Regions from separate parts of the Bacillus basilensis genome, predicted to be linked through region 2. Evidence: riboswitches for the same ligand, from Rfam matches in the RefSeq annotation. Region 2 holds a riboswitch; each other region holds the start of a gene.
The links. A riboswitch is a leader RNA that binds a small molecule or an ion and turns the genes downstream of it on or off. The one in region 2 is predicted to bind S-adenosylmethionine.
Positions count from the first base shown of each region.

Region 1 (6,950 bases), on a different contig from region 2:
TTGTCAGATATTATTCGCGTTGTCAATTATTTTTTGAAAAAATTTAATTTATCAATTCGATTAATGGCTTCTCGTAATCTATCTTCTGTATGCAAGAGACCAACACGGACGTACCCTTCGCCATGTTCACCAAATCCAACACCAGGAGCAACCGCAACGTGTGCTTTGTCTAGTAAAATATCAGAAAATTGCTCAGATGTATAACCTTTTGGTACAGGAAGCCATGCAAAGAATGATCCTGTTGGAATGTTTACATTCCAACCAATTGAGTGACAAGCTGAAATAAGAGCGTTTCTTCGAGATTCATAACTATTTACAAGGTCTATTACGCAAGACTGTGAACTTAATAGTGCTTCGCGGGCAGCATCTTGAACTGCACCAAAAATACTAACATACATATGATCTTGTAATAAGTTAATTGTTTCGATCACACTTTCATTCCCTACAGCAAAAGCGATGCGCCAGCCAGCCATATTGAAAGTTTTCGATAATGTGTAAATTTCGATTCCTGTATCTTTAGCACCGTCTGCTTGTAAGAAACTAACAGGCTTTTGACCATCGAACCCAATAGCACCGTAAGCAAAATCATGAACAACTAATATATTGTGTTTATTAGCAAAATGAATAGTTTCATCAAAAAAATCTTTTGATGCAGTAGCACCTGTAGGATTATTTGGATAGTTTAAAAACATTAATTTTGCACGCTCGGCAATAGAGTCATCAATTTTCGTATAATCTGGTAAAAAATTATTTTCTGCAATAAGCGGCATTGTTTTAAATTGTGCTTTTGCTAAAGCAACTCCTGATAAATAATCTGGATAGCCTGGATCGGGAACGAGAATAGAATCACCAGGGTTTGTAAAACAAACTGGTAATTCTACTAATCCAGCCTTTCCACCAAACAAAATAGCAACTTCAGTTTTTGGATTTACTACTACATCATATTCACGTTGATAGAATGTTGCCACGGCTTCTTTTAAACTTTCATGTCCGCGAAATGGCGGATATTTATGATGAATGGTCTTTTCTGCAGCATCTTGTAAAGCTTTTACGATATGCTGCGGCGTTGGTTGATCTGGATTACCTTGACCTAGATTAATAACATCGTGACCAGCTGCAACGACTTTATTAACTTTTGCAACAAGTGAAGCAAAAAATTGTGTTGGCAATGATGTTACTATCTCAGAAGGTTGAAATAATTTCATACTTTCCACCTCTTTTGAAAGTTGTTACAATTCTAGTGACAAATGATATAATCTTTCCAGTATTTTGTAAAGAAAAAAATGAGAATGGGGCTGAAAAAATGAAAGTCGCATGTATTCAAATGGATATTGTCTTTGGAGATGTAGAAAAAAATATTGAGAATGCTAAAAATAAAATAAGCGAAGCAATGAAGGAAAGACCAGATGTTATCGTCTTACCAGAACTATGGACAACAGGTTATGATTTAATGAGACTTTCTGAAATTGCAGATAGGGATGGATTGGAAACGAAAGAAAAGTTGATAGAATGGTCGAAACAATATGGTGTACATATTGTTGGTGGTTCTATAGCAAAGCAAACAGAACAAGGTGTTACAAATACAATGTATGTTGTAACTAATAAAGGAGAACTAGTCAATGAATATAGTAAAGTACATTTATTTCAGCTTATGGATGAACATAAATATTTAATCGCTGGAAATAGTACAGGTGAATTTAAGTTAGATGATGTAGAGTGTGCCGGCACAATTTGTTATGACATTCGTTTTCCAGAGTGGATGCGCGTTCATACTGCTAAAGGTGCAAAAGTTTTATTTGTTGTAGCAGAATGGCCATTAGTTCGTTTAGCACATTGGCGTTTGTTATTGCAAGCAAGAGCAGTTGAAAATCAGTGTTATGTTGTTGCATGTAATAGGGCAGGAAAAGATCCGAATAATGAGTTTGCTGGTCATTCTTTAATTGTCGATCCTTGGGGCGAAGTTGTTGTAGAAGCGAATGAAGAAGAATCAATTTTATTTGGAGAACTTACATTCGAGAAAATTAAAGAAGTACGCAAAGGAATTCCAGTTTTTGCAGATCGTCGTCCAGAATTATACAAATAAAATGTTGACAAGTGATTTTTATTCTTGGTATAGTCTTCAACATAAAGTTAAAAATTCAAAAAATTATACAACTCTTATCAAGAGCAGGTGGAGGGATTTGGCCCGATGAAGCCCAGCAACCGACCGTAATACCATTGTGAAATGGGGCGTTTACGCCAAAAGGCACGGTGCTAATTCCAGCAGAAAGTAAAACTTTCTGGCAGATAAGAGGGGAGAAGATAAACTTCAAACCTCTTTCTTAGTGGAAAGAGGTTTTTCTACGTCAGAAAAACCTCTGAATTTAAAAAAGGGGGAGAAGACGATGGGATATTATTCATTAACTGAAACAACAGCTATACAATATGCGAAAGAACACGGTTATTTTGAAAAGAAAGCAAATGTTGTTTGTCATGAAATTGGAGATGGAAATTTAAATTACGTGTTCAAATTAGATGATGGAGAGAAGTCTATTATAATAAAACAGGCACTGCCATATGCAAAAGTAGTTGGTGAGAGCTGGCCGTTATCTATAAAAAGAGCGACGATTGAAAGCAAGGCATTACAAATTTTTGCGAAGTATGTACCGGATTATGTTCCAGTAGTGCACAGTCATGATGAAGAGTTAGCAGTAACAGTAATAGAAGACTTATCAAGACTAACAATTACAAGAAAAGGATTAATAGATGGAGAAGAGTATCCACTTTTATCCCAACATATCGGTCGTTTTCTAGCGCATGTTTTATTTTATACTTCAGATTTCGGGTTAGAGTCAGAAGAGAAAAGGGTACTAGAAGGTACATTTGTAAACTCAGACCTTTGCAAAATTACAGAAGATTTAGTGTTTACAGATCCGTTTGGCCATTATGATACAAATGATTATGAGCCAGATTTGCAGCTAGCTGTAGATGAACTATGGAGTGATAAAACGATCAAACTAAAAGTGGCTCAGTATAAATATAAATTTTTAACGAGAAAAGAGGCACTCATTCATGGAGATTTACATACTGGAAGTATTTTTTCATCACCTTCTGAAACGAAAGTAATTGATCCAGAATTTGCAACGTACGGTCCATTTGGGTTTGACATCGGTCAATTTATTGCAAATCTATTATTGAATGCTTTATCTAGAGAAGAAGAACAGAGAAGGGTACTATTTTTCCATATAGAGAAGACGTGGAGTTATTTTGTAGAAACTTTTACGAGGTTATGGATTGGAGAAGGTGTAGAGGTATATACGAAAGAAAAGCAATGGCTACCAATTATTTTGCAAAATATTTTTACGGATGCTGTCGGATTTGCGGGATGTGAAATAATTCGTAGAACAATTGGCTTAGCTCATGTAGCAGATTTAGATGAAATAGCAAATAAAGAAGCGAGAATTCAAGCTAAGAAACAAGCGCTATCCTTAGGTAAAGAACTAATAAAGTATGAATCTAAGAGTGCTGATATTCAACTGTTCCGAACACTATTTCAACAGACGGTTTCTGGAGGGATAAAAGCATGAGTACAATTGTTACTATTCCGAGGTCTGTCAGTTGGAAAGGGGATGCTATTGCAGTATTAAATCAAACAAAGTTGCCGCATAGCACAGAATATAAAACATTAACGACGATTGAAGAGGTATGGAAAAGCATTGTCATGCTAGAAGTACGAGGAGCACCTGCAATTGGAATTGTAGCTGCATTTGGCTTGGCGCTTGCATCAAAAAAATATACTACTTTACATATTGAAGAATTTCAAAAGAAGTTTAATAGAGATTGTAATTATTTAGGAACGTCACGCCCGACAGCAGTCAATTTATTTTGGGCAATTGATCGTATGAGAGAATCTATTCGAGACATTACTACAATAAAAGAAGCACAAAAAATATTAGAAGAAGAAGCGCTTCTCATTCAGCAAGAAGATGAAGCGGTATGCCGGAGTATTGGAGAACATGCCTTAACATGTTTTAAAGACGGTGATAACATTTTAACAATTTGTAACGCTGGCAGTATCGCAACTGCTAAATATGGTACTGCATTAGCACCGTTTTATATTGGGAAAGAAAAAGGTATACGTTTACATGCGTATGCGTGTGAAACAAGACCAGTTTTACAAGGCGGACGTTTAACAACTTGGGAATTAAAACAGGCAGATATTGATGTAACACTTATTACAGATAATACGGCAGCTCATGCTATTCAAATGAAAGAAATAAATGCGATTATTGTGGGTGCGGACCGAATTGTTGCAAATGGAGATACAGCAAATAAAATCGGAACAATGAATTTAGCTATATTAGCAAAGTATTTTGATATCCCATTTTACGTTGCAGCTCCGTTATCTACATTTGATATTACGAAACAAACAGGATCTGAAATTGTTATTGAAGAAAGAGACGAGACAGAAGTTACGAAAATTTTTGGCAAACAAGTGGCACCAATTGGAACTGATGTTTATAATCCTGCATTTGACGTAACACCGAATGAATTAATTACAGGTATCGTTACTGAGAAAGGTATTATACGTGGAAATTATAAGCAAGAAATTGCATCATTGTTTGAAAAAACAAGCTAATACATAATAGCTTGTTTTTTTATGCCTAAATGTGTTCGTTTCTCTTATTTATATAATGAAAGGAGGCGAAAAAGATGGAAGAGTGGATTAAGATGATAGGTAATGTAGGGTTTCCAATTGTTGTAACATTATATTTACTCCATCGGATTGAAAGTAAATTAGATGGGGTAATTGTTGCAATAGAAAAGTTGCCGCGGCAATTACTACAGTATGACGATCCACGGGATAAAAAATAAAGTTTGCTCTTCGTGAGCAAACTTTATTTTTATTGAGCAGTATAACCACCATCGATAACAACGGCTTGCCCGGTTATACCTTTCGCTTTTTCACTCGCTAAAAACATCGCATAATCAGCAATTTCTTGTACTTGTAATAAGCGTTTTTGTGGCACAAGTGGATAAATGACTTCTTCTAAAACATTTTCAAGTGGTACATTTCGAGTCGTGGCTAAGTCTTGTAGTTGGTTACGGACGAGAGGGGTATCGACATAACCAGGACAAAGGGCATTTACAGTAATACCATGCGTAGCGCCTTCTAAAGCAGCAACTTTTGTTAATCCAATTACGCCATGTTTGGCACTATTGTAGGCGGATTTTCCTGCAAATCCAACGAGGCCATTAATGGAAGCGACATTAATAATTCGGCCATACTTTTGTTTTTTCATGATTGGGAAGACATGCTTAATTGCGATAAAAGGAGCGATTTGCATAATTTTAATAAGTAGTTCGAACTTTTCAGTTGGAAAATCTTCAATCGGTGAAACGTGTTGCATTCCTGCGTTATTAATTAATATATGTAATGAACCAAAATGAGTAACTGTTTGAGAAATGGCAGCTGTAACTTCTTCTTCAGATGTAACATCACATTTTAAACCGATAGCTTGATAGCCTTCTTTTTGTAATTGTTCAGCAGCTTCTTTTGCACGTTCTTCAAGACGATCGGTAATAACAACTTTTGCACCTTCTTTTGCAAAAGCGTTTCCCATTTCATAACCAATACCACTTGCAGCGCCTGTTAAAAAAATAACTTGATTTGTAACCATGATGAAAAACATCCCTTCATAATAAAGTTTTCATATTGCTCTATTTAGAGAGGGTATAATAAAATTCCTGCAAACATTTGGAAAAATATTGTTAGCTATCTTGTTTTGCAAAATAGTCTCTGCTATACTATTTTGTAAAGCAAGATACTTACGCTTATCTATCTTGTAAAACAAGATAGTGGGAGGATTTGAATTATGTCGACAAGTCAAATGCTGAAAGGGATTTTAGAAGGATGTTTACTTGCTATTATTTCTGAAGGTGAAATATACGGTTATGAAATGAGTGAAAAGCTAGCGAAGTATGGCTTTACCATGGCAAGTGAAGGAAGTATTTATCCGTTATTAATACGGATGCAAAAGGAAGGATTAATAACAAGTGTAATGAAGGAATCTCCATCTGGCCCAAAGCGAAAATATTATACATTAACAGAAAAAGGTGAGGAAGCACTTGATGAATTTATGGATCGCTGGGAAGCGATGCAAAGTAGTGTGGAACGTCTACTTGAAGGGAAGGGGAGAAGAAAATAATGTTATCAAATGAAGCACGGAAGTTTTTATTAGATATGAGATTATTTTTGACCGCAAAGGGTGTGAAAGAAAGCGACATTGAGAGCTTTACCGAAGACGCAGAACTTCATTTAATAGAAGGTGAAAGTGATGGGAAAAGAGTAGAAGATATTTTCGGAAGCTCACCGAAAGAATATGCAAATGAACTTGTAAAAGTGATGGAAAAAGATAGACAGGAAACGTGGAAGCAAATTGGTTTTACAGTAATGAATATCGTATCTTTTTGGATTATTGCTTCTATCTTAATAGTGAATAACGGAATTCTACAGATTTCACTTATTCAGTGCATTGGCTATAGCTTTACATTGATCGTAGCTGTAATGGGGCCTAATTTTCTACTTCGTAAAATGACCTTCGTAACAAGCTTTACAAAAACATGGTTTTCTATGTGGTTTTTAGTCATGATTGCGCCAATGTTTTTAATAGGAGTTGTTACGATATTAGATGTAATATATCCTACCAAAATGTTTACATTCACCGAAATGCAAAGTTATATATTAGCTGGTGGGATTTTTATTATCACAGTGGCGATAAATATGTATTTTGAAGGATGGTTTAAAAACTTATATTTAATCATTCCGCTTTCGATTATGTTAGTGTTTAAAACATTTACATCAGAAGACCTCGTTCCAATATTATTTCAAATTATATGTTTATACGGAAGTTTGTTTATTTTAATTTTCCTTGAAATTATGATGAAGACAAATAGAAGAGAAGCGGTTA
Region 1 covers NZ_JBNTQO010000002.1:278,843-285,792, forward strand. The annotation lists gene ACQVV1_RS04925 (pyridoxal phosphate-dependent aminotransferase) at 27-1,205, opposite strand; gene ACQVV1_RS04930 (carbon-nitrogen family hydrolase) at 1,220-2,083, shown strand; SAM riboswitch class I at 2,155-2,293, shown strand; gene mtnK (S-methyl-5-thioribose kinase) at 2,385-3,566, shown strand; gene mtnA (S-methyl-5-thioribose-1-phosphate isomerase) at 3,563-4,618, shown strand; gene ACQVV1_RS04945 (YvrJ family protein) at 4,693-4,854, shown strand; gene ACQVV1_RS04950 (3-hydroxybutyrate dehydrogenase) at 4,884-5,660, opposite strand; gene ACQVV1_RS04955 (PadR family transcriptional regulator) at 5,856-6,188, shown strand; gene ACQVV1_RS04960 (DUF1129 domain-containing protein) at 6,188-6,950, shown strand, end outside.
Region 1: linked by a shared signal. The riboswitch ahead of mtnK (S-methyl-5-thioribose kinase) and the one ahead of ACQVV1_RS25990 (methionine ABC transporter ATP-binding protein) in region 2 are both predicted to bind S-adenosylmethionine.

Region 2 (13,040 bases):
AAAAAGAACATACCGAACTTCTATTCAGTATTCCCATGCCTACCTCCTCTCATCTTCCTATCCTTCTTTTATCCCGCTCAAACAGGCAGTAAGAACCCGATTCGTGTAGTCCATCAAAAGTAAATATTCATTTCAATGGTTTTTTTATTTGACTCAAAAATTTATCCCGCTATTTGCGGGCAGTAAATGCCCAATTGGTGAGGGCTAATAATCAGTGGTGGATGAATCTCCTACTGATTAAAGTTTCACTTTATTTCTATCCATTCTTCCATAAAAATTTACATATAACGAATAATAACTATCTATTATTTCATGAGATGAAAAAAACCTCTATGTTTAGATTTATCATTATTCCCACCTTTTTGCAACTATCATACCATAGTTGCTATACAAACATTTTTCCACTTTTGACAGTTAATCAAACGTTTGTTTAAACGATTTTCTCTCATTTAAACAAACGTTTGATTAACCTAGAAAAACACCCATGTATGGGTGTTTTTCTGCTTAATCTTTAAAAGCTACTACTATTATCGCTTATTAATCTCTTCAAGTAAGATTTTGTTAACAAGCGGTGGATTTGCTTGTCCTTTTGTAGCTTTCATAATTTGACCAACTAAGAAGCCAATTGCACGGTCTTTACCGTTTTTAAAGTCTTCGATAGATTGCTCATTATTATCAAGAATTTCTGTTACAACTTTACGAAGTGTACCCTCATCAGAAATTTGAACAAGACCCTTCGCTTTAACGATTTCCTCTGGGTCTCCACCTTTTTCAATTAATTCGTTAAATACTTTCTTCGCGATTTTAGAAGAAATTGTACCTTTTTCAATTAATTGAACCATTTTAGATAAACCAGCAGGCGTTAATGCAACGTCTTTTAATTCTTTTTGTTGTTTATTTAAGTATGCAAGCACTTCACCCATTAACCAGTTTGATGTTAATTTCGCATCAGCACCGTCTGCAACAGTTGCTTCAAAGAAATCAGACATCTCTTTCGTTAATGTTAATACGTGTGCATCATAAGCTGGTAAGCCAATTTCTGCAACGTAGCGAGCTTTACGTGCATCTGGAAGTTCTGGAATAGAGGCACGAACTGCTTCTTTCCACTCATCGTCGATGTAAAGTTCAACTAAGTCTGGCTCTGGGAAGTAACGGTAATCGTCAGACCCCTCTTTCACACGCATTAAGATTGTTTTCTTCGTTGCTTCATCGTAACGACGTGTTTCTTGTTGGATGATACCACCAGATAACAATTCTTTCTCTTGGCGCACTTGCTCGTGCTCAAGACCTTTTTGTACATAAGTAAATGAGTTTAAGTTTTTCAGTTCCGCTTTTGTACCGAACTTCTCTTGCCCAACTGGACGAAGGGAAATGTTCGCATCACAACGTAGAGAACCTTCTTCCATCTTACAATCAGATACGCCAGTGTATTGAATGATTGATTTTAACTTCTCTAAGTATGCATATGCTTCTTCTGGCGTACGCATATCTGGCTCAGATACGATCTCGATTAAAGGCATACCTTGACGGTTGTAGTCTACTAATGAACCATCAGCTGTATGCGTTGATTTACCAGCATCTTCTTCTAAATGAAGACGTGTAATACCGATACGTTTCTTTTTACCGTCTACTTCAATTTCAATCCAACCATTTTCACCAATTGGCTTATCGAATTGAGAAATTTGGTAAGCTTTCGGATTATCTGGGTAGAAATAGTTTTTACGGTCGAACTTCGTTTCCGTTGCGATTTCACAGTTTAATGCCATTGCAGCTTTCATTGCAAAGTTAACTGCTTCTTTATTTAAAGTAGGAAGTACCCCTGGGTATCCTAAGTCAATTACACTTGTTTGTGTATTTGGCTCCGCACCGAATTCTGTTGGACTCGCAGAGAAAATTTTCGAATTTGTTTTTAACTCAACGTGAACCTCTAAACCAATAATTGTTTCTAAATTCATCTATGCTCGCCTCCTTACAGACTTGCTTTTTTTGTATGATAGTCTGTTGCTTGCTCAAATGCATGTGCAACGCGGTAAATTGTCGCTTCATCGAAGTGTTTACCAATGATTTGTAAACCAAGTGGCATGTTGTTAGCACCGAATCCACATGGAACAGAAATCGCTGGAACACCCGCTAAGTTTACTGGGATTGTTAAAATGTCGTTTGCATACATTGTCATTGGATCATCAACTTTTTCGCCTACTTTAAATGCCGGAGTTGGCGTTGTTGGTCCAATAATAACATCGTAGTTAGCAAATACATTTTCAAAGTCGTTTTTAATTAATGTACGTACTTGTTGTGCTTTTTTGTAATATGCATCATAGTAACCAGAGCTAAGTGCAAATGTCCCAAGCATAATACGACGTTTTACTTCATCACCGAAACCTTCGCTACGTGTGTTTTTGTAAAGGTCTAATAAATTATTTACATTATCAGAACGAACACCGTAACGTACGCCATCGAAGCGTGAAAGGTTAGCAGATGCTTCAGAAGAAGATAGTAAGTAATACGTTGCTAGAGCGTATTTAGAGTGCGGAAGAGATACTTCCTCCCAAGTTGCGCCCATACCTTCTAATACTTTTAGTGCAGCTAGTACTGACTCACGAGCTTCCTCGCCAACACCTTCGCCTAAGTATTCTTTCGGTACAGCAATACGTAAACCTTTAACGTCTCCTGTTAAACCAGCTAAGTAGTTTCCTACTTCAACGTTTGCAGAAGTTGCATCCATGCGGTCAATACCTGAAATAGCTTGCAATAAGTATGCATTATCTTCTACTGTACGTGTAATCGGTCCGATTTGGTCAAGTGAAGATGCGAATGCTACTAATCCGTAACGAGATACGCGTCCGTAAGTTGGTTTTAAACCTACAACGCCGCAATATGCAGCTGGTTGACGGATAGAACCACCCGTATCAGAACCTAGAGAGAATAATACTTCTCCTGCTGCTACAGCTGCTGCAGAACCACCACTAGATCCACCTGGAACGTAGTCTAAGTTCCATGGATTTTTCGTAGCATAGAAACCTGAGTTTTCATTTGAAGAACCCATTGCGAACTCGTCCATATTTAACTTACCGATTGTAACTGTGTCAGCAGCTTTTAGCTTTTGCACAACTGTCGCATCATAAATTGGATCGAAGTTTGCTAACATTTTGCTCGCACAAGTTGTACGAAGACCGTTAGTTACAATGTTATCTTTTACACCAATTGGCATACCGAATAATAAACCATTATCTTCAGCGCCAATTTTCGCGTCTAATTCTTTCGCTTTCGCGCGTGCATTTTCTTCATCTAATGTAAGAAAAGCTTTTACGTTATCTTCAACATCCGCAATACGTTTGTAAGATTCTTCTACTAAATCCGTAACGGAAATTTCTTTGTTGTTTAATTTCTTATGTAACTCTGATACTGAATGATCAAATAATGACATCGAAATTCCCCTCCTCTATTCTAATACTGCTGGAACACGGATTTGATTATCTTTGTGATCCGGTGCATTTTTTAATACTTCTTCTACTGGTAAACCTTTTTCTGGTACATCTTCACGCATAACATTTTTCATAGTTAATACATGAGTTGTTGGTTTTACGTCTGTTGTATCTAATTCATTTAACTGTTCTGCAAATGTAACAATTGCATCTAGTTGTTTTTGAAATTTTTCTGCTTCTTGATCAGTAATTGCAAGACGTGCTAAATGTGCTACGTGCTTTACATTCTCAACGGAAATTCTTGACACGGCTAGGCCACCTCCATAATATATCGTTCAATCTACAATACTATTGATGATACCAAATTTTCAGTACTTCAAGCAAGTCAACACACAGCACTTACGCCATTTTTACATAAAAAAAGAAAGGCAAACGCCTTTCTTTACAATTTACTCTTTATCTAACGGTTTATTTTTCGGAAATCTCTCGTTATCTTCTTCATTATCACGAATTGTTTTTTGTAATACAAAACAAGACATCGTTAAAAATAATGTTCCAATTAAATAGTATCCTTTTACACTAAGCGTTTCATCTAACGTATAAATCCCAATTAGCATACCTGAAAGCGCACAAACAAATGAAGTCCATGCTAAAAACGTGAACGCTTGCGTATTACGTCTTCTCATCGTTCTCCCCCTCGTTAGCTGTATACCCATTATAGATAAGTATATTTACCATGATGGATTTTTATGTAAATTCTAGTTTTATATTTATAAATCTATCATAAAAGAATACTATTTTAAAGGTAGTTTTCTGCCTAATCTGAAAAAACAATTAAAATCATTGACAATTATTTCTATTCTACATAAAATAAAAATAAATATTACGAATCTCGAAATATACGGGAGTGGAATTAATTGTTGCAATATGAACATTTTTTAGACTTACTGCTAGATAACGCCAAGAAACTTTTTTATCCTGAAGAATGGGTAAGCCTAGATTTAACACTTTCTAAAACAGAAGTATTTTGTTTACTTTGGATGGAACGAAATACAGATATTACAATGACGAAAATTGCTGACCTTCTTGATATACCGATGAGTACAACGACGGGCGTTGTAAATCGCCTTGTAAAAAAGGGATATATTGAACGCTACCGTGATGAGAACGACCGACGTATTGTATTAATTCGGTTAACAGAAAACGGCGTAATGCTCGTTCAAGAAGTAAAACAAAATGCGGCCCATTACTTTAGCTTAGTAACAGAAGCATTATCAGAAGAAGAAAAAGCATTCTTACTACAAATCTTCCAAAAGATCATGAATCACATTGCTACGTCACAGCAAAAAACAGAAGAAAAGGTTTCTACACCTAAAATAAAAAACATTCCGATTGAATAAATCCCTAGCTGGGTTTTTATTCAATCATTTATTTCGACACTCGTAATATTCGATATTCGAAACAAAGGGGACATGAATGATGAGAATTATTTTGTATACAGGTAAAGGCGGCGTAGGAAAAACTAGCATTTCAGCAGCAACAGCACTTCAAAGCGCAAAACAAGGATTAAAAACTTTAGTAATGAGTACAGATCCTGCTCATAGTTTAGGAGATTCATTTGGTATAAAGCTATCTTCTGAGCCATTAGAAATCCGCGAAAATTTATGGGCACAAGAGATTAATACGATTTATGAAATGGAAAAAGGCTGGGGAAAGTTACAGAAATACATTACCTTGCTATTCACTTCCAAAGCAGCTGATGATATTACAACAGAAGAGTTAACGATGTTTCCTGGTATGGAAGATTTAATTAGCTTACTTCGCGTACTCGATTATTATAAACAAAAAACATATGATGTCATTATCATTGATTGTGCTCCAACAGGAGAAACATTAGCAATGCTCAGCTTTCCAGACATGCTCGGCTGGTGGATGGAAAAACTCTTTCCTATTAAAAGAAAAGTTTTAAAAGTTGTTCGCCCTGTAGCCCAACCACTTCTTGGTGTTCCCCTTCCAACCGATGATATTATGGACGAATTAACAAATACACTTGAACAGCTTGGAGAAATGAGAGATATTTTATCAAACCGAGAAGTAACAAGTATCCGCATCGTTGTAAATCCTGAAAAAATGGTCATTAAAGAGGCCCAGCGTAGCTTTACTTATTTAAACTTATACGATTATAACGTAGATGCCATTATGGTTAACCGCGTCATTCCTAACACTGTCACCGATCCTTATTTCCAAGCATGGAAAGATACCCAAAAGAAATATAAAACATTAATTCAAGATAGTTTTAATCCACTTCCTATTTACGAAGCTCCAATGTTTGAACAAGAAGTTGTTGGTTTGCCCATGTTAGAGCGTGTAGGAGATGCTCTATTTAAAACTGATCATTGTCCTACTGAAGTGAAATTTAACGGCCGCACACAATATGTAAAAAAAGATGGCGATGAATATATTTTCGTTCTGTCCATTCCCTTCTCAAACAAAAGTGAGCTAGTATTAAATCAAAAAGGTGATGAGCTTATCATTCGAGCTGGTTCTGTTAAACGGAACATCACATTACCAAAAATATTAACGCACCTTTCTATTCAAGGGGCTAAGTTTGAAGATGATGTACTAAACATTCGATTTGGAGGTGTAGTGCATGCGTGAGGAACTACTAAGGAAGGTAATTCGTACAAAAATAAAAGTCGGTATGCATATATTAGAAGAGTTACCCGCCCCAATCCAACAATCAGCTAAGCAAATGCTAAATATTTTACAAGAGGAGCTAGCTGCTTATCCGCAAGAACAAGAGCATCCTGAAGATAATTTAAAAAGTATTATAATTGAATGAACATCTCTGGATAGAGGGCCTTTCTAGGCTTTCTATCTCCATATTGGAGTGATGTAAGTTGTCGAAAAAAAATTCCACTATTATGCTTTGGACTATTCCCTTATTATTTTTTATTCATAACCTTGAAGAATCTTTCCAAATGCCACAATATCTTGCTAATCAATTTTCAATTACTTTTATAACTAACCAGCAATTTTTCATTGCGATTTCTGTATTGACTCTCTTTGTCTTACTTATCGTCTTTCTATACCAACTGAACTTCTTGTCTTCTATATACTGGATTATTTTTATACAAGGGGCTATCTTCTTCAACTCTATTCAACATATTATTTTGTTTTTTATTTATCGTTCTTATAATCCTGGCGTAATATCTGCAGTTTTCATTGCTATTTTTTCTATTTCCTTTTTTTCATCCCAAAAATACTTAATTCATAAAAAGCAATTCGTAATTACACTCATTTTCAGCTTATTTTCTTATCCCATTATAATTTGGATTATCTTACTACTCGCTAGCTACTTTCAGTAACAAAAAAAAGACCCGGAAAACTCCTGGTCCATTACTCTACTTAACAAACGTTGGATTCTACGTTATACAGAATTGGAAGGTACAGAATTAGGGTTTGTTTGTTAAGTAGATTATATGTTGAACGAACTAACAGCGGAGGGGTTCCTTCTGTTAGTTCATTAAACCCAATGATTATTTTACAATTTTTTCAATCTCATCAAGTGAAAGATCTACTGAAATGGAACCATCATTTGTTTCTTTCTTAATTGCATCTGTTACTTCTTTTGAATGATATAGTTCAATTACTTTTTTCAGTGTTGGATCATCCTTATCTTTCGTACGAGCTGCGAAAATATTAATATATGGCTTCGCATTTTCATTCTTTGGATCTTCTAAGAAAATGGGATCCTTCGCTGGGTCTAATCCAGCTTGACCAGCAACACCGTTATTAATAACTGAAGCTGCTACATCTTTTAATACACGAGGTGTTTGCTGTGCGATAACCGGTGTGATTTTTAACTTCTTCGGATTTTCAGCGATACCACTTGGATCTCCAAATAAGCCAAAGTCTTTCTTAAGCTTTAATAATCCGGCTGCATCAAGAAGTTTTAATGCACGGGCTTGGTTCGTTGGATCATTTGGAATCGCAATTTCTGAACCATCTGGAATTTCGTTTGCCTTCTTATGTTTCTCAGAGTATAAGCCCATCGGTGCAATTTGCGTTGTACCAACAGCTGTAATATCTAACTTATGCTCTTTTTTAAATTGCTCTAAGAAAGCAACGTGCTGGAATGAGTTTAATTCAATATCTCCATCAGCTAACGCTTTATTTGGCGTTGTGTAATCAGAGAACTCAACCAGTTTAATTTTAATTCCTTCTTTTTCAGCTTTTTTCTTTAAAATTTCCCAAGCGTCTCCATCCGTTCCAGTTACACCGACGCGAACTACTTTTTCTTTCGCTCCTGCCCCCGTGTCTCCACTTGAGCAGCCGCTTAATGCTGAAACACCTACAATCGCTGATAATGCAAATGCTAAAATTTTCTTCATTTTCTTTTCCCCTCTTCCTTTTTATGATCTGCGTAAAAAGACTTTCGCAAAGTAGTTTCCTAAGTTTTGAGCTACCTGTACGAGAATAATAAGTAAAACGACCGTTACGAACATAACTGATGTATCAAAACGTTGATAACCATATGTCATCGCTAAGTCACCAAGACCGCCACCACCGACAAGTCCAGCAACTGCAGAGAATTCAATTAAACCAACTGTCATAAACGTAACACCTAAAATCAATGGCGCTAACGCTTCTGGCACAAGAATTTCAAAAACAATTCTAAATGGTGAAGCACCCATTGCTTGAGCTGCTTCAATAACTCCCTTTGGAACTGAAACAAGATTTGTTTCAACCATTCGAGCAATACCAATCGAAGCCACTAACGTCATTGGGAAAATTGCTGCTGCTGTTCCAATCGTCGTTCCGATAATACTTCTTGTTAGTGGGCTTAAAGCTACTAAGAAGATGATGAATGGAACCGGACGAATTGTATTAATAATGATATTAAGAATAGAAAAGACCCATTTATTTTCTAAAAAGTTTCCTTTTCTCGTTACATATAATAGTAAACCTAGGGGTATACCAAGAATTGTAGCAAATATAAGGGTTACGATTACCATTAAGAGGGTATCTCCCGTCGCATCTACTATGCGAGGCCAAAATATACTCCAATCAACTCGCATGAGCTTCTACCTCCTTCAGCTGCACTTGCAGTCTTAGATGTTGTAATGCTTTTTGAATCTCCCTCTGTTCACCTTGCAATTCTACAAGAAGATTTCCAAATAGCACATTTTGAAGTTCAATAATATTTCCGTACAGTACGTTTACATCGACGTTATAGTTTTTTGCGATATACGATAGTACTGGTTGACCTGTCTCCTCACCAGTAAATGTTAGACGATAAATCTGACCACCATTTTGAATTTTCGCTAGAACACTTTCTGGTAAATGATCATTAATAACAGAACGTACAAAGTTTTGAGTCGTTTTTGTTTTTGGTTGTGTGAACACGTCAAACAATTTTCCTTCTTCAATTACTTTTCCTTTTTCCATCACAGCTACACGGTGACAAATTTCTTTCACAACATGCATTTCATGTGTAATAAGAAGAATTGTTAAATTATATTCTCGATTTACTTTTTTTAATAGGTTTAATATCTCTGTTGTTGTTTCTGGATCTAAAGCTGATGTTGCCTCATCACATATAAGAATATCTGGTGATGTTGCAAGTGCTCTAGCAATACCTACACGCTGCTTTTGTCCGCCTGATAGCTGCTCTGGGTAATTGTTTGCCTTATCTTCTAACCCTACAAACTTCAGCAGTTCATTTACTCTTTCTTTTATCTCATTCTTTGGTACTTTCGCTAACTTTAATGGATAAGCAATATTCCCAAACACTGTTCTTGAATTAAATAAATTAAAGCTTTGAAAAATCATCCCGATTCTTTGTCTTAGCTTCCGTAATTCTTTCGTCGATAATGATGTAATATCTTTATTATCTATTGAAATCGTTCCTGCCGTTGGTCTCTCTAACATGTTTACTAGACGTAATAACGTACTCTTTCCAGCTCCACTAAAACCGATAATGCCAAAAATTTCACCTTTCTCAACGGATAACGTTACATCCTCCACAGCATGAACAGATTGCTCACCTGATTCATACACTTTACTTACATTGTTAAAAGAAATCATTTTTTCCCCTCCTATTTGCTGTAAAAACTTGAAGTAGAGCTTTCGAGGTAAAATAAAAAGTGCTCTCCTTCTTATCAACCATAAAGATAAGAAGGAGAGCACTTATATGTACTCGGTCACATCTTCTCATCTTCCAAGCCTTTCATAGACTTGCTGGAGTTAGCACGGTATTAAAAAACCCGTTGCTGAGGTATCGTAGGGCCAGTCCCTCCACCTCTCTGGATAAGAATGTATCGATTTAATTGTCGTTTAATTAATTCTCATTATAGAACTCAGAATAATAAGAGTCAATACATTTTTTAGAAAAATATTAATTATCCCTTTATTAAAATTTTCAGATGAAATTTCATAATAAAATAGTAACCTTTAAAGTTATGTAAAATTCTCCTCCTGCATATTTTTTAAAAGGATAATCTTCTCTACTAATTGAATACCATTATTTGAATATGAAATCGGAGGAAGATAAATATATGAAAACAGCCCTTTTACTCGTTGATATTCAAAATGATTATTTTCCACACGGAAAGATGGAATTGCGTAATCCAGTAGAAGCAAGCGCATATGCCCGTCAGCTACTACAACTCTTTAGAAAGAAAAATGAACCTATTTTTCATATCCAACATGTAGCAATAAAAGATGATGCTACTTTTTTCCTGCCCAATACAGAAGGTGTGCATATTCATGAAAGCGTACGTCCACTTAGAGAAGAAACCGTTATACTCAAACATTACCCAAATAGTTTCCGCGAAACTGATCTTCTAGAACAATTACAACGTTTAGACATTGAGCACGTCGTCATATGCGGGATGATGACTCATATGTGTATTGACGCTACCGTAAGAGCTGCTTTTGATTTCGGCTTTCAATGTACTGTTATACATGATGCTTGCGCTACAAAAGATCTTTCTTTTAAGAATGCTACTATACCAGCCGTTTATATTCATAACACAATTTTGGCTAGTTTAAATGGAGTATATGCAAATGTAATGAGTACAGAGGAGTTTTTAGCCACAAAAAAACACTCTCTTCAGTGAGCAAAACCGAAAAGAGTGTTTCTTGTCAAACCATAGATTTTCTTTCAAATTGTATTATACAGGAAATTTTCAAAATGAATACTAAAAAATATGACTAATAAGTCAACTTTTCTCGTTATTTTATTTCTATTTACATGTTTATCCCGATATTAATAGGGTTTAGCAAGTTTCACTTACCAAATAGTAATATATGGTAGCTCTAATTCGAATTCAAATTAACTACTTTCCCCTATTATTTATCTGTTTGTTTCTGTTTCTTTTTCAAATACTCCGCACGCAATTTTTCAATTTGCTGCTTTTTATCAAATTTGGCAGGCGTCTGCTTTTCATGAAACTTTGCGACAGCTACCTGGCCTTTGTAATCTAATTGATATTTTCCCATTTTGTTCACCTACTTCTCTTTTCTTTAAAGACAACCTATTCAACAAATATAAATATACCTTATTTTACTGAATTAAACCTTATTACTTTATTAGTTTTTCTACCGATATCTATCTTAATACACATATAGAAAGTTTTTCAAAAAAAAGAGATCTTCGCAAACTGCGAAGATCTCTTCTACTATTTCTTATAAAGTTTCAGAAGTAGTTTTTGCTTGCATGTGAAGTGCTAAGTAGTCAGGGCCACCAGCTTTAGAGTCTGTACCAGACATGTTAAAGCCACCGAATGGTTGGTAACCTACGATTGCACCAGTACATCCACGGTTGAAGTATAAGTTACCTACGTGGAAGTCTTCACGTGCTTTTTCAATATGGTCACGGTTGTTAGTAACAACAGCACCTGTTAAACCGTATTCTGTATTGTTTGCAATTGCAAGTGCATGATCAAAGTCTTTTGCTTTACAGAATGCTACTACTGGTCCGAAGATTTCTTCTTTCATTAAGCGAGCATCTTCTGCAACGTCAGCAACGATTGTTGGTTGGATAAACCAGCCTTTAGAATCGTCTCCTTCGCCACCAGCTAAGATTCTACCTTCTTCTTTACCAATTGCAACATAGCTCATTACTTTATCGAATGCAGCTTGGTCATTAACAGGACCCATGTTTGTACCTAATACAGCTGGGTTAGCAACTGTTAATTCTTTCGTTAATTCAACAGCACGATTTAATACGTGATCGTATACATCTTCATGGATTACTGCACGTGAACATGCAGAACATTTTTGTCCTGAGAATCCGAATGCTGATGCAACGATAGATTTAGCTGCTAATTCAAGATCTGCTTCTTTATCAACAACGATTGTATCTTTACCACCCATTTCAGCGATAACACGTTTTAACCAAATTTGGCCTGGGTTTACTTTCGCTGCACGCTCATAAATACGGATACCTACATCGCGAGATCCAGTGAAACTCACGAAGCGTGTACGAGGGTGATCTACTAAGTAGTCACCAACTTCAGAACCATTACCTGGAACGAAGTTTACTACGCCAGCAGGTAAGCCAGCTTCTTCTAATACTTCCATGAATTTCGCTGCTACTACAGGAGTTGTACTAGCTGGTTTTAGTAATACTGTGTTACCAGAAACTAAAGCAGCTGTTGTCATACCTGCCATAATTGCGAATGGGAAGTTCCAAGGAGAAATGATAACACCTACTCCTAATGGAATGTAAGAGAAACGATTATATTCAATTGGACGGCTTTCTACTGGAATACCGTCTTTTAATTTTAACATTTGACGACCATAATATTCCATAAAGTCGATTGCTTCTGCTGTATCAGCATCTGCCTCATTCCATGGTTTACCTGCTTCTTTTACAAGAATAGCAGAGAATTCATGTTTTCTGCGACGAACGATTGCTGCAGCACGGAATAAAATGTCTGCACGCATTTCTGGCTTTGATTTTCTCCAAGTTTGGAATGTTTCATCCGCTACTTGCATTGCTTTTTCAGCTAACTCACGGCTTGCTTTTGAAACACGACCAACAAGTTCCTCTTTATTTGCAGGGTTTACAGAAACAATTTTGTCTTCTGTAGTGATTTTTTCTCCCCCAATAATTAATGGATAGTCTTGTCCAAGATAAGATTCTACTTTCTTTAAACCTTCTTCAAACGCTAATTTGTTAGCCTCCACTGAAAAATCTGTAAATGGCTCATGTTTGTATGCTACTACCATTATTTTTAGCCTCCCCTTAGAAAAACGTTTACATTTTACAACATTATTCTACACGATAATTTAGATTTATTCAAATATTCCTAGACTTATATTTTAAAAATTAATAAATTTTTAAAATATAATAAAAAAAAGAGATTCATACATGCGTATGAATCTACAAAATATGAGTATATTCCAAAACATTTTTTCCGATCAATAATATAGTAACTAATAAAAATAAAGTCCTTACATATCCAACACCTTTTTGAACTGCAAACTTCGATCCAAAATAAGCACCCAAAATCATCGATAATCCCATAATAATACCGTATTCAAAATGAATTACATCTAAAAATAAAAAAGTAATTAACGATACGATATTACTAACAAAGTTCA
Region 2 covers NZ_JBNTQO010000021.1:44,711-57,750, forward strand. The annotation lists gene gatB (Asp-tRNA(Asn)/Glu-tRNA(Gln) amidotransferase subunit GatB) at 528-1,955, opposite strand; gene gatA (Asp-tRNA(Asn)/Glu-tRNA(Gln) amidotransferase subunit GatA) at 1,970-3,427, opposite strand; gene gatC (Asp-tRNA(Asn)/Glu-tRNA(Gln) amidotransferase subunit GatC) at 3,443-3,733, opposite strand; gene ACQVV1_RS25955 (YiaA/YiaB family inner membrane protein) at 3,875-4,111, opposite strand; gene ACQVV1_RS25960 (MarR family winged helix-turn-helix transcriptional regulator) at 4,343-4,825, shown strand; gene ACQVV1_RS25965 (ArsA family ATPase) at 4,902-6,083, shown strand; gene ACQVV1_RS25970 (DUF3926 domain-containing protein) at 6,076-6,267, shown strand; gene ACQVV1_RS25975 (HXXEE domain-containing protein) at 6,326-6,793, shown strand; gene ACQVV1_RS25980 (MetQ/NlpA family ABC transporter substrate-binding protein) at 6,965-7,819, opposite strand; gene ACQVV1_RS25985 (methionine ABC transporter permease) at 7,841-8,506, opposite strand; gene ACQVV1_RS25990 (methionine ABC transporter ATP-binding protein) at 8,496-9,515, opposite strand; SAM riboswitch class I at 9,639-9,744, opposite strand; gene ACQVV1_RS25995 (cysteine hydrolase family protein) at 9,986-10,549, shown strand; gene ACQVV1_RS26000 (hypothetical protein) at 10,782-10,931, opposite strand; gene pruA (L-glutamate gamma-semialdehyde dehydrogenase) at 11,118-12,665, opposite strand; gene ACQVV1_RS26010 (TSUP family transporter) at 12,820-13,040, opposite strand, start outside.

Region 3 (13,040 bases), on a different contig from region 2:
GGAAGTAGCGAGGCAGCTTGAAGGATTAGATTATAGACTAGCCATTGCTTCTTCTTACTCTGGATTTCTCATTTGGCATGCGGGGCTTTCTGCTTCTATTCCTCTTACGTTAGCAACAGGCGGCGAAACGTTAATCAAAACGACAGCTGGAAGTATTAAAGAAGCGATTCCTATAACTGAAACGTTATTCTCACCATACGCTCTCGTTCCAGTTATTATCTTTTTAGTTACGATGCCTCTCATTAATAAGGCGATGCATCCAGATGCAAAACATACAATAACAGTAGATCCTAGCGTATTCCATGAGGAAGCTGCCGCTCAAGAGGTAGGAAAAAATACGTTCGCTGAAAAAATGGAAAATAGTATCATCATTACACTTTGCGTTGGATTGTTAGGTCTCATTTATATTTTCAATTACTTTTATACGAAAGGTTTTAACCTTACTCTCGATATCGTGATTTTTATGTTATTAATTGCTGGTCTTATTTTTCACCGCACTCCAATTCAATATATTCGTGCTTTTTCAGATTCTACGAAAAGTGCTTCTGGCATTTTACTTCAGTTTCCGTTTTACGCAGGAATTATGGGGATGATGATTGGAGCAAATAGTGAAGGACTTTCACTTGGAGGAGCTATTTCTAATTTCTTTATTAGCATTTCAAACGAAACGACTTTCCCCCTCTTTACTTTTTTAAGTGCTGGCATCGTTAATATTTTCGTTCCATCAGGAGGTGGTCAATGGGCAGTGCAAGCACCAATTATGATTCCAGCTGGTGCTGAACTTGGTGTACCTGCTGCAAAAACAGCAATGGCAATTGCGTGGGGCGATGCTTGGACGAATTTAATTCAACCTTTCTGGGCATTACCGGCATTAGCGATAGCCGGTTTAGGCGCTCGTGATATTATGGGATTTTGCGTTGTCAACTTACTATATGCAGGATTTGTCATAAGTCTATGTTTCCTATTTATTTAAACGAAAAGCTAGTTTTATACTAGCTTTTTTACATAATAAATTATTTATTTCCCATGCAATTTATAATACCTCTCCACTCTATATCCGTAAGATGTAATGCCTCACATGCAAAAAAGTCTTCACATACTTTTTCAATCAGATGTGGATTTTCCCTCAAGAAATTCCACTGTAATACTTTAGGAAGAAAATGTATTTCATATTCTTTACTTCCCCGTACTACTTCATCAACTTCTCTCTCACAAATTCCTCTTATTAAATAATCATTCCTTAACTCTATTTGAATTTGCTGAAATGTTGCGCTACATTTTTTCAATTGAAGTAAACATGTAATATACGTTCGTAAAAGTTCGTTATCATACCCACAACATTTTATAATACATTCCATTTCATTCATAATGTACGAGCCTTTTCTTCTATTTGTAATAACCACTTTTCCCGCTTCTCTCGTTTACTCGTTTTCACAGATTGAAAAACTGACCGTTTTATATCGCGAATTCCGCAAAAACGTAAAATACCTCTCTTCATCATAATCCAATCTGCTGATCTATATAATAGTGCGACGTACCATAATGGTGAGTCTAATGTATTAATTACCCACGCCTTCTTACCTTTCAATAACCCTTTTGGCAGGGCACCTTCATATTTATAAGCAAATCCAGCTACGAATATGCGATCAATAAACCCTTTTAAAATAGCCGGCATCCCCCACCACCATATTGGATAAATGAAGAGAAGAGTATCCGCTTCTTCCACTAACGTTCTATACCGAGCTGTTTCTTCTTCATTTACTAAATCACGCCTTTTCTTCTCTTCATTAAAAACAAGGACTGGATCAAATTGTTCTTTGTATAAATCAAGTACAGTAACTGAATGATTTGTTTCCTGTAGTCCTTTTTGTACATGATCTAAAATCGCCTTGTTAAAACTTGAAGGACTAGGATGAGCGTATACAATTAGTACATTCACTGCCAAACAACTCCCTCTATAAGTTAAAGTTTCCCCTTCTTTAACATCTTCTCTACAATTTGCACGTTTTTCGAACTTTGCAACAAACGATTTAATACTGTGATTAACTCTTCCTTTTCTAAATCTTTCAGTTTCTCTTTCACCTTACTCTCACCAGCATCTTGAATATCATAAACAACTGCCGCCATATGCTTGCAAAGATTCTCATACGGACACTCGCAGCTACTTTCTGTAAAATCTTCAAGATCAATAATCACTTCATAGTTTCCTGCATTTCCAGTAACGAAAGCAAATACTTTTTTGTCTTGTATTTCAACATCTTCTACATGTCCTTCTTCATAATATTCATAACCTTTATCCATAATGTATTTAGGAATCCATTTCGTTATATCATTTAATAAGTAAGCGTACATAATAGCACCTCTTCCTTTAATTCCCTTTTGACTTCCACAACCCCTGCATGTTATTCTAATAACTGTCAAATAGCAAGTCTATGTGACAAAACGACTGACACCTATTCGGCGGAGGTGTCTCTTTTCATTTGCAGCCGATATGAAGTGCCTCTTTCAGGCACATTCAATCTTTGACACTACACACTCAACACCATTCCCTGTATCAGGCTGCTTAAGCAGTCTTTTACTCTACATACTTCAAAAAAAAGAGAGCTTAGCTCCCTTTTCTCGCCTTATAAAATACCCCTTTTTCAGTATAGAGATATTCATCAGCTAATGTAATTTTCCCATCCAGTTTCAGTTCATCTAATAGCCTTGATAAATAAAATTGATGTAACATCTTTTTCGTGAATTTTCCTTCATGATGCGAAACGATATGTTCTTGAATATCTAACAATGATATTGGCTTATCTTGCTCTATCATATATTCATAAACTGTACTACGCAGTTTTACGTATTTTTCGAGTGTCACAGTAATGCGCAACCCCTTTCTTCTTAATATAAATTTTCGTAATCGGTTTTTTTGCAACAAAAAAACCTCTCCGATAAGAAGAAGTTACGTATATATCTTCGTCTTATCTCCCAGAACAAATATGTTCTGCTGGAATTAGCACCTGCATCGCGGTTGCTGGGTTTCATCGGGCCAGTCCCTCCACCTCTCTGGATAAGAAAATATTCACTTAAAACCTACTATACGTAATTTCACTTTAATTGTCAAACAAATATAACAAATTATATTTTTTTCCTTACTGTTCATACTATATATATATGAGTATTCAAGGAGGAGTATGAAATGCATCAAAATGCTCGCGGATATGTACAAGATTCTTTTCAATCGTTACAAGAAGCAAAACATTGTTTAGAAGAAGCACTACAGACTGTTGAAAAAGATTTTAATCGTGCTCGTATTGAGCAATCCCTTTATGCGATCGAACAAGCTATTCAACGCTGCGATTACACCGTTCACATTTTAGAACAAGATTGAAAAAACTTCCCATCAATTGATGGGAAGTTTTTTCAAATGGCATACTTCATAATTATTGCCGTTATGATTAAAAAATATACAGAATTAACAATTTCTAAAATCCCTACTTTTATAATTGAAATTTTTTTGCCATACAATATAATTGCTCGAATGACACTTGGTATAAAAATAAGAGAACACCACGGATTGATAGCAAATACGATGATCGTTAACACGATATGATAACCCCAAGATATAAAACGATACTTCGGATTATTTTTCTCACGAATCATCGTTTTCACATAAAACGTACTTCCTAAAAAATATAAAAATGAAATAAGCGCAATAAATACTGCTGTTTTATCTAGAAGCTTCATTGAAAAATAATAACTAACTAAACCACCTATACAGAAAACAATAATTGCACTAATGTCATTTAGTAATGCTCTTTCATTCTTTTGACGAGCGTAATACATATTTACTATAAATAAGGGAATCATTACCACTACGAATAAAAGAATGCGCCATTCATATAATAGAGAAATCATCCCAAATACGAAAGCGATGATAAAATATACAATTGAAGCATGTAAATACTCTTTTTTTCGTTTTTGTTTTATGTACATAAGAAATGGATACGTAGCTAAATAGATAAAGAACCAAGCTAAAAACAATGGGATATGATACATAGTAGGTTTCCCAAGAATAACACTTAATAGAAATGGTATAACAAGCATGGCCCATGCACCATGTTGCTTCGGAATAACTAACTTCATTAACTATACACCTCCCTTTTGAAAATAGTTCTCACCTATTATTATACAAATAATTTTATATAATAGCCGACGTATATTGAATCGATTTTTTGACAAATAAAAAATGCTCCTTACAATATGTAAGAAGCATGAAAGAGGCAAACGAATATGTAAGTCGCGACCCTACCTTATATGAGTATGCTTTTCTATGCCATGTTATGCTTATCTAATATGCCGTATTTCCTTTTAAATCTTGTAAGAATCGTAATCCAAGAAGTACTAAATAATAGTAAGAACATAACATTCGAAATCGCATGGCTCAAATCGAAATAAAAACTTGCTATATAATATGAAATGACAGCTTCCCACGTTGCTTCACGTATAAAACCAAGAAGCCCCCAGAAATTCATGATCCAGCCAAATAAAAAGCCCACGAAGAACCCATATAATAGTCTCCCCCATAACTTTTTCATTAAAAATGTATTGCGAAGTAAGCCTGCTATAAAACCAATCATACCCCATGAAAACATTTGCCACGGTGTCCACGGACCTTGTCCTAAAAAAATGTTAGATACGATGGCCGCTGTTGCCCCGATCATAAATCCAGTCTCGCTTCCAAACACAATTGCAGAAACGATAATTACAAAAGAAGTCGGTTGTACACTCGGTAAAATAGAAAATGGTACGCGGCTAACTGCTGCAATTGCCGCTAATACGGCAACGAGAACAATTTCACGTGAAACAAATGCCTTCCTTTCAAAACGGATATAGAAAGGTAACATAATAACAACTAATAAAAACAAACTACTTAACAGGTAATAACCGTCCATGATAAGTGTAGTAAAGAGTAATGTGCCTATTATTACTGCAAAAATACATATTATGAATGCAACATATCGTTTGGACACGCTTCGTACACATCCTCCCACGTTAATGCATATGGCAATTCTTTACGAATGAATCGGTTAATAGATGTTGTATAAAAGAAGTTACCACTAAAAAATTCTTTCGGTGCATCATTCATAATAACTGCTCCGTCAAATAACATCATACATTGATCCACGTATTTCGCTGCAAACTCAATATCATGCGTTGCCATTACAATTGTTGTCCCTTCTTTTTGCAACTTTCTAAATAGCTCTCCTACTCTTTCTTTCTTCCATGGATCTAGTCCTTTTGTCGGTTCGTCCAGTAATAATAACGCCGGCTTTGATAATAACGTTGTACATAATGCAAGTAGTTGTTGCTCTCCTCCGCTACAATCATGCGGATGGCGTTCTTTAAGCGAGTACAACCAAAACTGTTTTAGCGTATCTTCTGCAATTTCTTTTCCTTGTTCTCCGTATAATTCACGTGCACGTTCATACACCTCATCCCACACTGTATCAAATGTAAAATGATAATACGGATGCTGCGATACATACCCGATCCTTTTAAATCGTTCTTTCGAATCAATTTTATGTATCACTTTCCCATTCCACTTTACTTTCCCTCTTCTCGCTTTTTGTAATCCAGCTAAAATCGTTAACAGTGTAGACTTACCCGTACCATTTTTCCCAACAAGAGCCACCCATTTCCCTTTTTCAATCGAAACTGTTAAATCTCGTAAAATAAGCGTACTGTTTTTTTCATATTGAAAAGAAATATGCTCTGCATGTAAAATGACTTCTTGCTTTTCACTTTGTGCTACTGGCTCGTTTACATATGACATCACTGAAAAATCATTCATCTTCATTTGTGCTTCTCGCACTGTAAACGGAATATCTTTCGCATTCCACTCTAAAAACAATCTTGGAATTTGCGGAATAAACGGACGAAACTTTTCAACTTCCCACATATTCGCTATAACCATTTTAGGACTACCATCATACACGATTCGGCCGTTATTCATACAAATAACGCGCGTTGCGAGCGGAATTACTTCATCTAAACGATGTTCACTTAAAACGATCGTAATGCCAAGTTCTTCATTAATACGTTTTAACAATCCTAAAAACTCTTTCGCAGCAATTGGATCTAACTGCGCTGTTGGTTCATCTAGTAATAATAATTTCGGCTGCATAACTAATACTGCCGCTAAATTGACAAGTTGCTTCTGCCCACCAGATAACGTATGAACAGATTGATGCAATAAATCTTGAAACCCTAAGAAACTAATAAGTTCAGCTATTCTCTTTTGAATAATATGAGATGGTAACCCGATATTTTCTAAAGAAAATGCTAATTCTTGAATTACTGTATCCATTACGAGCTGGTTTTCTGGATTTTGAAATACCATGCCAATTTCTTGGGCAGATAACAAATCCGGTACATTTTCTAATAAAGTACCATCATAATATGTATCTCCAGTACGCTTACCGATTGGAAGTAATTCCTTTTTAAAATGTTTTAATAAAGTCGTCTTCCCAGAACCAGAACCGCCAGCAAGTGTAATAAACTCTCCTTTTTGAATAGAAAGAGAAATATGCTGTAACGCTTTTTCGTTTTCATCAGCATATACAAATGATAAATTGTTTATTTCTGCATGCGCCACCATATCCATTCCCTTCCTTCCATTATGATTGGTAAACTAATAAACATCGTTAATACGACAAACATCATCCCATCGTATTGCTGAAAGAAAATAGATTCGACTTTCGGATAAATGATTAACTTTCCTCCGCCATACGTACTACATATAATAGCAATTATAAATAGAATACTTAAATAGCTGAGCGTATACCAATCGCGTCTTTCCATTCTATACCGAATATATGTCGTACGCTTCGTTACACCAAATCCACGAGCTTGCATAGAATCTGCCGTTTGCAGTGCATCTTCCAATGAACAAATTAATAATACTTGCAGCAATTGCATACCACTTTTCACGCGTTCAACAATGGAACCTGCATCTACTTGTACACCTTTCGTTTTTTGGACGAGTGTTATTTTCTGTAATCGTCTCATAAACAAAGGAACAAATCTCACTGTAATCATCGTTAACAATGCTACTTTCGGTGAAATTCTAGAAAATAAATATAAAAATTTATGGCTTGAAATAATATCATTATACGAAGCAAACATAAACATAATCGCAACTAATAATAACCCCATTACTAGTCCAAACATAATTGCCTCAAGCTTAATACGACTATCACCTAACCAAAATAATGTAGTTCGGCCTCTATGCGTGAATAACGAATTAAATAAAATGACCATAAAAAAGAAAACGATTGTACTCGGTAACATCTTTCTTATCTTTTCGCTATTCCCTTGCATCACATTTAAAATAATAATTAATAGTATTGCTCCAATTAAAAAAAGAGGATGAAGACACATCATACATAGTATCATCACCCCAATATAATAGAAAAAATTCACAAAAGGATGTAAAGAAGAAAAACTTATTTTCATAGTCCTTTACCGAATCCCTTTCTTATTTTAATACAAACACCCACTCAATCTTATCTCCTGGCTTTACTTTTACTACACCTGCACTATAGTTTGGAAAAGCACCGTTCACACGATATTTCCAGCCACTAGTATTAGTAATATCTTTCTCATATAAATCATTAATACCTTTTACATAAATATCACCTTTAGAGCCCATCACATCAAGCTCTAATCCTGTGTTCTTTAGCACATTATAGACCGTGTCACCTTCTTGTACATCAACCTTTTTCGCGCCTAATATGTATCCTTCATGTCCTTTTACGGAAATAGTAACTTGTTTTGCTTTAGGTTCTGGTACTGGATCTGGTTTTTTCGGTTCAGGAGTTGGTACTGTTGGAGTCGGTATCGTTTTCTCCTCTTTATTCGGATCAACTTTTTGCTCCTGCTTCGGTGTTTCTTTCGGCTGATTTACAACCTTCGCTTCTTCTTTTACTTCTTGTACTTTCGGTTGCTGTTGTTTTTCTTCTTGTGCTTTTTGCTGTTCTGGTTGCTTATTTACAGCTGGTTGTTCTTTCGGTTGTTCTTTCGGTTGTTCCTGTTGTTTCTCTTCTTTCTTTACTTCTGGCTGCGCCTGCGGCTTTTCTTCTACTTTTTGTTCTTGTTTCTCTTTCTGCTCTTCTTGCTTATTTTGCTCTTGTTCAGCTTGTTTTTCCTCCGGTTTTTCTTCCGGTTTCGCTTCATCTTTTTGCTCTTCTTGTTTTGCTACTTCTTCTTGCTTTGGTTCTACTTTCTTCTCAGGCTTTACAGCTACCTCTTCACATCCGGCAAGTAGTCCAAGTGAAAGCAGTAAAGAAATAATCCATTTCATCTTACTCATATGTTGTCTCTCACCTTTCATAATAAAATTAGGAGCAAATGATTGCTCCTAATTTTTGTTAAGCTGCTTTACGTCTCCATAATACATATGCAGAAGCAATACATAATACACCCATACCTACTTCTGTAGCTGCACTATGAGAAGATGTTCCTGTTTTCGGTAGCATGCTACCGTTTCCAGACTTTTTATTTTTAACCGGTTCATTATCGACAACAACTTTTAAATTGTCACCTTTTGTTTCTTTTTGTACTTGTTTTTGTTCTTCCGGTTCTTCTGTAACTTCTTTATCTACTACATTATTCTCCGGTTCAACAATCTTTTCTGGCTGTTCAATTGGTTTCGGTTTAATTACTTCATCAATGACTACATTCGACCAATCATAAATAGATTTCCCAAGTTCTTTAAACTGAATTAAAGCTAATAATGCTTGCTCTGTCGCCATTCCGCTACCATTTTGATCACCTGGTAACCATTTAAATTCACCATTTGGAAGTTGATATGATAATAGATTTTGCACTGCCTTATGTAGACGGTTTTGATCTACATCTTTCACAAGTGATAATCCAATAATTGCTTGTGCAGCACTATTAGAATTTTCTTGTCCATCAGCAGAGAAACCACCATTTTCTAGTTGTTCATTATATAAGTATGCAACAGCTTTTTGCACAGCTGGTTTCACATCTGCTCGGTCTTGATAAGGAGCTAACGCTGATAAAACCATACCTGTTACATCAACACTACTAGCACTATCTTTACTGCTTGCACTATCGTAAGTCCAGCCGCCATCCGTATGTTGCGCGTTTATAAGTGCCTCTACTAAAGCAACTCGATTCCATTTTGAATTTACTGGAACTTCATATTTCTTCGTATCAAATGCAAGTAAAGCAAATGTATAACCTGTAACAGAATTTACTTTATCTGATTCGTACAATTTTTGAACTAAATTATGTTCGCCTACCATTTTCGGGTCTGCATTCATTGCATTCATCATAATAATCGTTCTAGCTAAATCTGTCGCTGAAAAACGATTAATGCGCTTTTCTACTTTTTCAGTTACTGCCTTAACATAATTTAATTTTGCCTCAATTGGCACATTCTTTCCAGAACGAGAAAGGCCTAATGCTACCCAATCACTTTCAATTCCATCTTTTAACATCTTTTCAGATGTCTTAGAGATTGCTTCATTTACTTGTGCTGCTGGCACTTGAATGTTCTCTTGTTTTGGTTGTTCTGGTTTTTCTGGTTTTGGATCATCCGTCTCTGGTTCTTCTGGCTTTTCTTGTTTTGGATCATCTGTTTTTGGTTCTTCTGGCTTTTCTTGTTTTGGATCATCTGTTTTTGGTTCTTCTGGTTTTTCTTGTTTTGGATCATCTGTCTTTGGTTCTTCTACCGTTTTACAAGTACCAAATTTATCTAATGTTTGTTGTAATGTTTCTTGACTCATATTGCTCCAGTCTGAAACAAAGCGAAAAACAACAACATCTCCAGATTTTAATTTATAACTATCCGCTCCAACTTCTGCAGATTTATCATTTACATCATACAGCCAGCCACTTGTAGCCCCGGCCATTAGCCCATCAATGCCTTTTACATACGTTCCAAACGACATCGTTTCAGCTTCTACTTTGTCCCCCATGACTTTTTGCAGCAAACTTAAAGCTGTTTCCCCATCTTTAATTTGCTCTTCTTTCGGACATAACATAATGCCTTTTTGTGATTCACCAATAATTGCAAGTTTTGCTGTATTTCCTTCAGCAAACGTAATATGTACTGTATTCGCAAAAGAAACAAATACAAGTGTAACTGCCATTAACGACGTAAGCAGCCATTTTTTAAAGATTGCCATCCCAAAATTTCCTCCCTTACTACTATTCACACAAAAAAAGGCCCTTCAAGGGCGTGCAATTGACACTCTTTTTTTGTAAGTGTCGAACAAACTGTGCAACACCTCCTACCCGCATCATTCGCGGCTATATTTGTATAGGAAAAATAATTTTGTTCATGAACGTATCATTGTGATAACATTCACTTTTCTAGGCACAACTTACTTCCATTTAAGTTATCGTAAAACGATAAACCTATACATTCTGTTAATTTTAAATTTCTGTATTATTTTACTATTGACAAAGAATTTTGTCCATGATTTATCGGATTTATTTTCTAAGAATAGTAACTTACTAACCTTTAACGATGCAAACTCTTTTCACTAATAATGACGCCATCTTCATCCACATACACATATTCATTCGGCTTCCATTCTACTCCTCCAAATTGCAATGAAATATCACGCTCTCCTTTTCCTTCTTTTACACTTCTATTTGGCATCGTCCCTAACGCTAAAATACCAATATTAATGTTTTTTAGTTCACTAGAGTCACGAACATATCCATTTACAATAATACCTGCCAGCTTTCTTTCCTCCGCAATAGCTGCCAAATTATCACCAAGTAACGCACAATTCGTAGATGCTCCGCCATCAACAACTAATACCGTTCCTTCTGGTAATGTTTGCAATCCTTCTTTCACTAACACATTATCATCCTTCACTTTTACCGTTGCAATTTTTCCGTAAAATTTTTCTTTCTTCCCAAAAGACCGAAAAGACTGGCGACATATTTGTAATTCATTCTCAAACTCATCACATAGATCCGTAGTTTTCCACATCTTTTTTCCCTCTTTTCCTTTTCCTTTTACTTTTACTTTCTATTTAACATATTCTTGGATTATTTTCGTTTCCCTGTCTAATGTTGCAATAATTTGTATGTGCGGGAATAGGACAGAAAAACTATTGCCATAGGGAGCCACCTTTATTATAATCTATTCCACAGGTAAATTTCAGAATATTAAAAATTAACCAAGTGAAAAAGGAGGAATTTTATGCAATTACAAACCGAGGCAAAAAAACAGCCTAGTAAACGAAAATTTAAAATGCCTGACGCGTACGTACTACTATTTTTTATTGCCTTACTTTGTGCAATAGCTACATATTTCGTTCCTGCTGGAGAATTTAAAAGAGTGACAAACGGGACTGTTACAACGACAATACCAGGAAGTTACCATTCTGTTCCGCAATCACCGGTAGGGTTTGTTTCTTTTTTTACCGCTATTGAAAAAGGAATGACACTTGCTGCTCCTATCATCTTCTTAATTTTATTTACAGGCGGTGCCATTGCAATTCTTGAAAAAACAGGTGCCCTTGACGGTCTAATCTATCATGTTATTAACAAATTTCGGAATCAGCAATTACTTTTCATTTGTATAGTCGCAGCCCTCTTTTCTATTCTCGGAACGACTGGCATTATCGTTAACTCAGTTATCGGCTTTATCCCGATTGGCATCATCGTTGCACGCACATTAAAATGGGACGCTATCGTTGGTGTAGCAATTATTTATTTAGGCACTTATGCTGGTTTTAATGCTACTATTTTATCCCCTTCACCTTTAGGTATTTCACAAAAAATCGCAGAACTTCCGATGTTTTCGGGAATTGGTTTACGCACAGCAATCTATATATCTTTTTTACTTGCTACCATTCTATATATTAATTGGTATATAAAACGCTTGAAAAAATCGAATAAAGGAAGCATTCTCGGCGATAACTGGTTTCCAAGTAATGCTCTTTCAAGCGGGAAAGAAACAGAGAAAACAGAAGTTCCTTGGACAATACGTCATAAACTAATTTTACTCGTTTCAGCTTTATCGTTAATTGCATTTTTAATCGGCGCATTTCGTCTACATTGGACAGACGCAGAAATGACCGCTACTTTTATTTTCATAGCAATTACAGCGGGAATAATAGGTGGCATGAAAGCAAACGATATCGCTTCTACTTTTCTAGCAGGCTGCCAAAATCTCATATACGGTGCTTTGATCGTCGGAATGGCTCGTTGTATTTCAGTCATTTTAGAACAAGGTAAATTACTTGATACAATCGTTAACCAACTCGCACAGTCTCTCGAAGGACAAAGCCCAGCATTTGGCGTTATCGGTATGTATGTAAGTAGTGCCGCATTACATTTCCTTATTTCATCCGGAACAGGTGAATCTGTTATTTTCATTCCAATATTAGCTCCATTAGCTGATTTCATGCACATTACACGCCAAGTTACAGTACAAGCTGTTATGCTCGGCGAAGGTGTAGTGAACTGCTTAAATCCAACTTCCGGTGTTTTAATGGGTGTTCTCGCTGCGAGCGGCATTTCTTACGGAAAATGGATTCGATTTATGGCTCCTCTTGCGTTCATTTGGTTTATCATTGGACTTATTTTTCTTATTGTTGGCGTGAATATTGAGTGGGGACCTTATTAAATACTTAACTTGATAAAATATCTATCCTATTCTCCTCTCCAATCCTATAAAAATCATTTATTCCAGTATAGATATAAAAAGGGATTGATCATAATGATCAATCCCTTCTATCCAAATAGAATGCCTTTAAAAATCTAGTTCCAAATTTTATTTACCCATTCCGGATGATCAATAAAAGGATTACGATTATGTTGATATTTCGTAAAAATCACTTCATTACGCTTTCGTTCTAAATCATCTACCGGGTCTTGTTCATTCCATTTTAGTAAAACGGATAGTTTGCCCATGTATGGATCTTTATTGTTATTCACCTTTTCATTTAATTCTAAGTTTATTTCGCTGTTGTCACCTTCGTAACGAACAGCCATGTAAA
Region 3 covers NZ_JBNTQO010000003.1:369,929-382,968, reverse strand. The annotation lists gene ACQVV1_RS08515 (short-chain fatty acid transporter) at 1-973, shown strand, start outside; gene ACQVV1_RS08510 (group-specific protein) at 1,014-1,367, opposite strand; gene ACQVV1_RS08505 (NAD(P)H-dependent oxidoreductase) at 1,364-1,939, opposite strand; gene ACQVV1_RS08500 (SWIM zinc finger family protein) at 1,963-2,352, opposite strand; gene ACQVV1_RS08495 (hypothetical protein) at 2,606-2,923, opposite strand; SAM riboswitch class I at 2,964-3,062, opposite strand; gene ACQVV1_RS08490 (hypothetical protein) at 3,185-3,376, shown strand; gene ACQVV1_RS08485 (YwiC-like family protein) at 3,409-4,131, opposite strand; gene ACQVV1_RS08480 (ECF transporter S component) at 4,317-5,018, opposite strand; gene ACQVV1_RS08475 (ABC transporter ATP-binding protein) at 4,991-6,652, opposite strand; gene ACQVV1_RS08470 (energy-coupling factor transporter transmembrane component T) at 6,625-7,503, opposite strand; gene ACQVV1_RS08465 (DUF4430 domain-containing protein) at 7,526-8,359, opposite strand; gene ACQVV1_RS08460 (DUF4430 domain-containing protein) at 8,418-10,205, opposite strand; gene rraA (ribonuclease E activity regulator RraA) at 10,544-11,023, opposite strand; gene ACQVV1_RS08450 (YfcC family protein) at 11,237-12,667, shown strand; gene ACQVV1_RS08445 (endonuclease I family protein) at 12,802-13,040, opposite strand, start outside.
Region 3: linked by a shared signal. The riboswitch ahead of ACQVV1_RS08495 (hypothetical protein) and the one ahead of ACQVV1_RS25990 (methionine ABC transporter ATP-binding protein) in region 2 are both predicted to bind S-adenosylmethionine.